Regions from separate parts of the Caproicibacter fermentans genome, predicted to be linked through region 1. Evidence: predicted binding sites of a transcription regulator. Region 1 holds the regulator's gene; the other holds the start of a gene.
What was found. Region 1 encodes LexA, which represses DNA repair genes until DNA is damaged. Its sites were predicted from a motif close to CNAACANNTGTTNG; they were not measured.
Positions count from the first base shown of each region.

Region 2: a site for LexA is predicted at 1,606-1,619, ahead of dinB (DNA polymerase IV). Genes of this name have one in related genera too.

Region 1 covers NZ_CP060286.1:3,499,620-3,503,832, reverse strand. Annotated here, with positions in the region: gene pap (polyphosphate:AMP phosphotransferase) at 1-77, shown strand, start outside; gene HCR03_RS17375 (5'-methylthioadenosine/adenosylhomocysteine nucleosidase) at 130-822, shown strand; gene HCR03_RS17370 (cyclase family protein) at 835-1,413, shown strand; gene lexA (transcriptional repressor LexA) at 1,417-1,956, opposite strand; gene HCR03_RS17360 (ferredoxin) at 2,153-2,341, opposite strand; gene HCR03_RS17355 (cupin domain-containing protein) at 2,379-2,720, opposite strand; gene HCR03_RS17350 (M23 family metallopeptidase) at 3,110-3,844, shown strand; gene HCR03_RS17345 (adenine nucleotide alpha hydrolase family protein) at 4,063-4,213, shown strand, end outside.
Region 2 covers NZ_CP060286.1:234,938-239,150, reverse strand. Annotated here, with positions in the region: tRNA gene HCR03_RS01195 (tRNA-Leu) at 267-357, shown strand; gene HCR03_RS20435 (DnaJ domain-containing protein) at 1,134-1,364, opposite strand; gene dinB (DNA polymerase IV) at 1,631-2,869, shown strand; gene HCR03_RS20240 (hypothetical protein) at 2,971-3,129, shown strand; gene HCR03_RS01175 (SOS response-associated peptidase) at 3,136-3,705, shown strand; gene HCR03_RS01170 (IS110 family RNA-guided transposase) at 4,088-4,213, opposite strand, start outside.

The DNA.
Region 1 (4,213 bases):
AAACCCTTGAGCTGATTACCGACGCGATTCTTGACAAATGCGGAGAAAAGCATCCCCACGGGAAAAAAGAGGATTGATTTTCCCGCGGAAAAAACGTATGATCAAAGAAATATCAGGAGGTGTTTCGAAATGATTGGAATCATCGGCGCAATGGACGTTGAGGTACAGGATCTGATCGGCCTGATGCCGGAACGGGTTTCGGAAACCGTCAGCGGAATCATTTACCACAGGGGGGCCGTTGAGGGAATCGAATGCGTGGTCGCCCGCTGCGGGATTGGAAAAGTCGCCGCCGCAGTCTGTGCCCAAACCATGATTCTGCGTTACCATCCGGCGGCGCTGCTGAACGTCGGGGTAGCCGGCGGAACCGGCGCGGGGGTAAAAATCGGCGACATTGTCATTTCCAGCTCACTGGTCCAGCACGATATGGATACGAGCGCTCTCGGGGATGAAAAAGGATTTTTAAGCGGACCGAATATCATTCATATCCCCGCTTCCCGCCGTCTGGCGGATCAGGCTGTCGCCGCTTCGAAATCCGTGTATCAACCGGAAAAAATACATACGGGCGTCATCGCCACGGGCGATCAGTTCATCGGCGATTCCGAACGGCTCGGCCGAATCGCGGATGAATTCGGCGCCTCCGCGTGTGAGATGGAGGGCGGAAGCATCGCGCAGGTCTGTTACCTGAACGGAACCGAATTTGTTGTCATCAGGGCGATTTCGGATAACGCGAACGAACAGGCCGCGGTCGATTTCACGGAATTCGCCGGCCGCTCCGCGCGTGAACTGACCGAGCTGGTCAAAAACCTTCTTCCCCGGATTTAAGGGGGGATTGCAATGGAATTGATCGACGTTACCAGAGAGCTGTTTTCCTCGCAGCCCTATCCGGGCGACCCGGTGCCGCGCCGGGATATCGTCCGCCGCATGGACCTCGGCGACGCCTGCAACCTTTCCGGATTTTACGCCTGCTGCCACAGCGCAACCCATCTGGACGCGCCGCTTCATTTCATCCCGGACGGGGATTCCGTTGATCAAATAGATCTTTCCCTCTGCATCGGTCCCTGCACGGTCATTGCCGCCGAGGGAATTCTGACCGGCGCGGACATTGACCGTCTCGCGCCGCCGCAGGGCGGCAGACTGCTGCTGAAAGGCGGCGGAGAGGCGTATTTAACGCAAAGCGCGGCGTTCGCGCTCGCGCAGTCCGGCATTGTTCTGATCGGAACGGACGCGCAGAGCATCGGCGCGCCGAACGATGAAGAAGCCCCCCACAAAGAGCTGTTGGGCGCCGGTATTCCGATTCTGGAAGGGCTGAATCTTACCCTTGCGGAACCGGGCGGCTACCGGCTCATCGCGTTCCCGCTTCTGATGTCGGGAGCGGAGGCTTCCCCCGTGCGCGCCGTTTTGATCCGGGACTGAGGTCTACCGGTAAAACCGGTAGACCGCGACGACCTTTCCCAGAATCTGCGCGTCCCGGGAATAGATCGGTTCAAACGCCGGGTTTTCCGGCTGCAGCCTGACGCGGTCCTTTTCGCGGAACAGGCGCTTGACCGTCGCTTCGTCCCCGATCAGCGCAACGACGATTTCCCCGTCGAGCGCCGAGCCGGTTTTCTGCGCGACAACGATGTCGCCGCTTAAAATTCCGGCGTTCTTCATGCTTTCCCCCTTGACGTTCAGCGCGAAGTATTCCTCGTCTCCGACGCGTCTTGCGGGCGAAAACGGAAGATATCCCTCGATTTCCTCCACTGCGAGAATCGGATTGCCCGCAGCCACCTGCCCCAGAATCGGAACCTGGACCGTGGTCTGCTCCCCGGCCAGGTGAATGGCGCGGTTCAGACCGCGGTCGCGTGTGATCAGCCCCTTTTCCTCCAGCGCCCTTAAATGCGCGTGAACACTGGAAGTGGATTTCAGCCCTGTGGCGCGGCAGATTTCCCGAACGGTCGGCGGCAGTCCGTTTTCCATTCTGCCTTTTAAGTAATCGTAGACTTTTTGTTGGCTTTTTGTCAGCACCCCGAATCACCTTCCCTGATTGATAGCATTATTATACCATAACAGTCGGAAAATGAAAACAAATGTTTGCAATAATTCCAGGTGAAAAACTCATCCCAAAAAGAGGCAAAAATCAGAGGGCAGCCGGTTTCGGCTGCCCTCTGAGCATTTATTCCACGGTGATGACTGATACGGGACAGCCTTCCTGCGCTTCGACCGCTTTCTCCTGCGCATCTTTCGGAACGTCTTCCTGATAAACCTCGGCTACCCCGTCGTCCCCCATGCGGAAAACTTCAGGACAGGTCTGCGGGCAAAGCCCGCAGGAGATACAACCGCTTCTGTCAAGACTGGCTTTCATAACATACTCCTTTTCAATTTATTTTTGTGATATTAAGCTACCGCGGGAATACGACGACAAGAAGCATCTTAAAACGGCTCTCCGAGGCAACGGCATGCGGAATCCCCGCGGGCATTATTATGGTTTTCCCCGAATCGAGATGTATTTTCTTCTCTCCGATCGTAATCAGCGCCGTCCCCTCCAGAATCATGACCATTGCATCCCCGCCGGAGCTGTGTGAGCTGATCTCTTCATTTTGGTCAAACGCGAACAGCGTAATGCTCACCGCCTGATTCTGCGCGAGGGTCCGGCTGACGACCTGACCGTCCTGATACTCAACAAGTTTGGTCAGATCCAGTTCTTTTTCAAAATCTATATTCTTTAAATAGTGACTGTTCATGATTTCTTCCTCCGTTACAACACCATTATCCCCAGTTCGCCGGAATCAATTCGTTCCTTTCCTAGAGCGATACAGCCGCTCCCTTCTCCCTCGTACAGCCCCCGTGAATTCTTTTGGAAAAAATTCATAAGGTATTCACAACTCATTCACAACTTTTTTGTGCATGGACGATATAATAAAAGCGTAATCAGGGAGTTGGAGCCGCACCGCTCTTTGATTCATGTTCTACCCTCCTCAATATACCCCTCAAGCTAATGAAATCGGACCCGGTCGGAAACGACCGGGTCCCTTTCCTTTTGAAAATAATCCTCAAAAAAAATATTGCCTCCGCCTGCCTTTTCCGTATAGCGAACCGTTTATGTGGTCAAAATACTTGCGGAGGTGGCAGAATGAATTTACACATACAAAAAAATGGCGGAAAAGGATCTTCAAAAGGTTTTTATATTGCGCTTGGGGTCTGCCTGATTGCCGTTGGAGTGGCAGCCTGGACGACTTATGACAGCGTGGTGAACTACGCGGCGCCTGATGACAAATCGCAGAGCGAAACCGTTCAAAGCACGGCGCCCGCCAACAATACGGTCAGCGGGGTGTACGCGGAACCGGAATCCTCTTCCCGGACCGAAGCGTCGTCTTCCAAGGCTTCATCCAGTTCCGAGACCGTTGCGTCCAAACCCGAGTCTAAACCGGAAGCGTCTGTTTCAAAGCCGGTGAAGGCAGCTGCAGCCGAGGTGACGCGCTACTCCTATCCCGTTGGAAAAACGGTCGTTCAAAAATTCAGCACGGACCCGGTCTACTGCAAAACCACTCTTGACTGGCGCGCGCATACCGGAATCGACCTGAGCGCCAAACAGGGTGAAACTGTCAAGGCGATTGCGAACGGGACGGTTACCAAAGCCTATCAGGATGACAAATACGGAAACACGGTCATTATTACGCACGGCAACGTTGAAGCCTGGTACTGCGGTCTGGACCAGATGAAAGTGAAAGCCGGAGACACCGTTGAATCCGGGCAGGAAATCGGAACGGTCGGCAAGGTTCCGATTGAGCAGGAGGAAGAATCCCATCTGCACTTTGTCACCAAGGTAAACGGAGAATATGTCGATCCCCTCACTCTGCTGAAGTAATGGCAAACCGGCATCCACACGGATGCCGGCATTTTTTTGCAAATGATTTGAATCGAAAGTCAATTTATGCTATAATGTGCGTGTAAGTGAATTCAAACAAAAATCACCATAAAATTTGTTCACAATATGTTCAAATTTTATGCAGAATCTGTTCTCATAAACAGTAACAATTCTGATATAATGGTATTGTGAATGCTGCTAAATAAGGAGGCAGAAATTTGAAAAAAGGCAAGGCAACCGTCCTTGTTTGCGTAACCGGCCAGCGCGACTGCGACCGTTTGATCCGCGCGGGAAAAAAAATCTCCGACAGTCGGTTCATCCCTCTGCAGGTGCTGTGTGTTCAGCCGACTTCTTCCGGGTTTGACGCGG
Region 2 (4,213 bases), 680 kb from region 1:
TTCCTTTGCATTTCCATCGACATCACGGTTATAAACGGGTTCTCAGATTCACCTAAGAATTCTGAGAAAAATCAGCATCAGGATGTTCGTCGATTTTCTTCCAAAGGCATTCAAGCTGTTTCAGTCAGGTGATATTACAGATTAATAAAGCTGATTATTTGCCGCCTTAATTGGAGCTGCTGTGGAAGTGCCCTACAAAGCTCTAAAAAATGATTTAAAAAGGTTGACAAGTGCAGAATCGTATGATAAGATATACAAGCTGAGTCGCGAGAGTGGCGAAATTGGCAGACGCGCAAGATTCAGGTTCTTGTGAACCATTCAACGTTCATGCGGGTTCAAGTCCCGCCTCTCGCACCAAGATAATGAAGGGCAAAGCTAAATGCTTTTGCCCTTGTTATCATAAAATCAAGTGTTCACATCATGAGCATTTGATTTTATGATAACCTCCCACCTTGAAACCGGCAGGAGATTACCACAAACTTATATATTACAAAATTGCATTAGGAACATCGTGTTCCCAGCTTTTCATTCGTCGAGGCCTGCCCAATGCGGTGAGGCGTTCAAGGCAGAAGTATCATTATCACTTACCGGGATCGTCGCGCGACATGCAGTTGGTCGCAACAGCGCCTGTGTCCGCTTCGCGGTTTCTGATGTTTCCGCCCCCAGCTAAGAAACGTTTTTGTAATTTCCCCAATCGGTCAGAACGATTGGCAGAAATATTTTCAAAGTGCGCCAACCTCGCGCATCGATTGCGGAGCAGTCGAAACAAGAGGTACACAGTGCTTCTCACTGTGGATTGGGTTTGTGGAAAAAAGAAAGCCTGCACCCTCAGTAGCCAATAAGGGTACAGACTTGAATCTATCCGAAAAACGCGGTATAATAAACCACGCATAATCGGCATTCACAAGTCATATGGGTCTTAGGTACCCTTATGGCGCATGGGGACTAATCATTTGGACGATGGTTAATCCTCTGTGGATGCTGTTTTTTTGTCCACATATAGGAATTATATACCCGCTTTCGGAAAAAATCAAGTATAAATTTCCCAGCAAAAAGAGGAATTAAATCTAAAGCGGAACCGGTTCCTCCTTTTTACTCTTTCTTTTAAGCTCTTTTATGTGTCTAGTTTATTTCTATGTACCATAAGGGAAATGAGAAAAACGAATCCAAATATTCCCCAAAACCATATCCAATCTCCATGTGATAATTCTCTTGCAAGTTCGCCGGCCAAAGCTGCCCACATATTCATCTCTTTTCCTTGGATCGCTCAATGTCTCATAAGCCTCTTGAATCAATCTAAAAAAAGCCGCAGCATTTGGAGCATCATTAACATCTGGATGATATTTTTTTGCTAATGCTCTAATAAGATGCCTTTATCTGCTCTTGTGTAGCATTTTCATCAATTCCTAAGATTTCGTAGTAATCCATAATTGGCTCTCCCTTGCTAATATGTATATTACGACAATTTTAGCACTATATTTAGTAATTAGCAATATGATAAAAGCGGAACCGGTTCCGCTTTTCGTCATGCAGACCGCATGGCTTTTTTTATTTCCCCCTAAAATTCCCATTGATATTTCAGAACACTTGTTCTATACTAATACAAGAACATGTGTTTGGAAGTGGGAATTTGGAACGGGTCATTCTTCACAGCGACTGCAACAGCTTTTATGCCTCCGTGGAATGCCTGCACCGACCGGAGATTAGGGAAAAGCCGGTCGCGGTCGGCGGCGACGTTGAGCAGCGGCACGGTATTATCCTGACGAAAAACCAGATCGCGAAACGGTATCATGTCAAGACCGGAGAAGCTCTCTGGCAGGCGAAACAGAAATGCCCGGATCTTGTCATCGTTCCGCCGAACTACGAGCTGTATATACGCTTTTCACAAATGGCCCGCCGGATTTATCGGGATTATACCGATTTAGTCGAACCGTTCGGTTTGGATGAGGCTTGGCTGGATGTGACCGCTGATTCCCGGGGCCGCGACGGGATGACGATTGCGGAAGAAATCCGCGGCCGGATGAAATATGAGCTGGGGATCACCGTGAGCATCGGGGTATCGTATAACAAAATCTTTGCGAAGCTCGGCAGCGACTACAAAAAGCCTGACGCGATTACTCCAATCGAGAAGAAGAATTACCGTGAGATCGCGTGGCCCCTCCCTTGCTCCGACCTTTTGTACGTCGGCAGAGCGACGAAACAAAAGCTGGAGCGTTACGGAATCCACACGATCGGAGACTTGGCCAACACGCCGGAGCGAACGCTGCGCGGCTGGTTCGGCAAATGGGGTGAGGTTCTTTCTTGCTTTGCAAACGGGTTGGACTGCTCCCCTGTGGCGCGGTACGACAATCAGCCGACGGTCAAATCCGTCGGCAACAGCACGACCACGCCCCGTGATCTCAAAAATGACGAGGACGTCAAGATCATCCTCTATGTGCTGGCCGACAGCGTCGCTCGCCGCCTGCGGGAACAGGGCTTCAAGGGGAGGACGGTCTGCGTCACCGTGAGGGATAATCAGCTGTTCAGCTTTACCCGTCAGCATACGTTGGGTTCCTACACCAATATCACCTCTGAGATTTCTGACGCGGGCCTTGCCTTATTTCGAAGGCATTACCGATGGGAACGGCCGATCCGGAGCATCGGAATCAGCATGACGGATTTCGTTCCGGATACGGTTCCGTCCCAGGCAGACCTGTACCGGGATGAGGCGGGCCGGGAACGGCTGGAACATCTGGACAGTGCGGTGGACTGGCTGAAGAACAGATTCGGGAGTTTTGCGGTGCAGCCCGCGGTTCTGCTGACGGACCGGCAGCTCTCCGGATTCGATCCCAAAAGGGATCATACGATTCATCCGGTCGGATACTTTTAAGGGGGAAATCTGAATGTCCTGTAAACGATATGTCGATGTGATCACGCTTTTATGAGGACGGACGGCTGCTCCCCCTCGCGATCTGGTGGGCGGATGGAGTGATGTATGAAATCGACCGGGTGCTGGATGTGCGCCCCGCCGCGTCGCTCAAGGCCGGCGGCGCGGGGATCCGCTACACCTGCCGAATTCAGGGCCGGGAAAAGTATCTCTGGCGGGAGCAGGACCGGTGGTTTGTCGAATCAAAACAAAACGCGGGGTGAAAAAACATGTGCGGCAGATACGTTCTGTTCAGCGACCCGGATCTGAAAGAGATCCGCGAGATTCTGGAAGAAGTGCAGAGAAAGAACGAGACGTTTCAAACAGGAGAGATTTTCCCGACGGACAAAGCGCCGGTTTTAATCCGGGAACGGGGCGCCGTTACGCCCGAAGCCATTGTGTGGGGCTTTCCGCACCGATATAACAAGGGCGTTATCATCAACGCAAGAGTGGAAACCGTGCGGGAACGGTCCATGTTCCGGAGGTGTCTCCCCTCCCGCAGATGCGTGATACCCTCCACTGGCTTTTTTGAATGGTCGCATGACGCGAACAAAGTGAAATATCAGTTTAATCTGCCTGGAACCGATGCTCTCTATATGGCCGGATTGTACGATGAATTTCAGGGCGAAAGAAGATTTGTGATTCTCACGACCGCCGCTAATTTCTCCATGCAGGATGTTCACGACCGGATGCCGGTTGTTCTTGATGGGAATGGAAGGAACCGATGGCTGGATGATGCGCAGAGCGCCATGGAGCTGCTGAACCGGGTACCGCCGGAGCTGGCGAGAATCCCAGTGTAAAGACGAATAGAAAAGATTTACGGACGCTTCCGGGGTAAAAGCCTGAAGCGTCCGTTTTTATGAAAAGCGGAACTGGTTCCGCTTTTTTATGTTTTTCTTAGCATATTTCGTTGAATTTACTGTTTTGTGAGAATATAATGGTGGAAGAAAGTATTTGCTGGACAAGGTTAGGGCTGCTGCCCAGGAGCACGGCAATGACGTATTATAGCAATTATAGGAAGCTCGGCCAATGGCGGGGCATAAAAAGATTTTACGCATTAACTTCACTAATGTTTATTAATTGGAGGTATATTAAGTTTGAAACAAGGTAATTTGAGCACTAACCTTGAACGGGCACAGCAAAGCAGACCGCCCGGAGGCAGTCAAAAAATCGGATAATTTTCTACGGTGTACTCGCAGGCTTAGAGACCAGATAACCCTGTCGTTGCAAGATAAAAATTGCCTCGTCCGCAGAAACCTCACGGTGTACCGGAGGTTTGTCAGATTGATGGTATAAATCCGGGTTGTA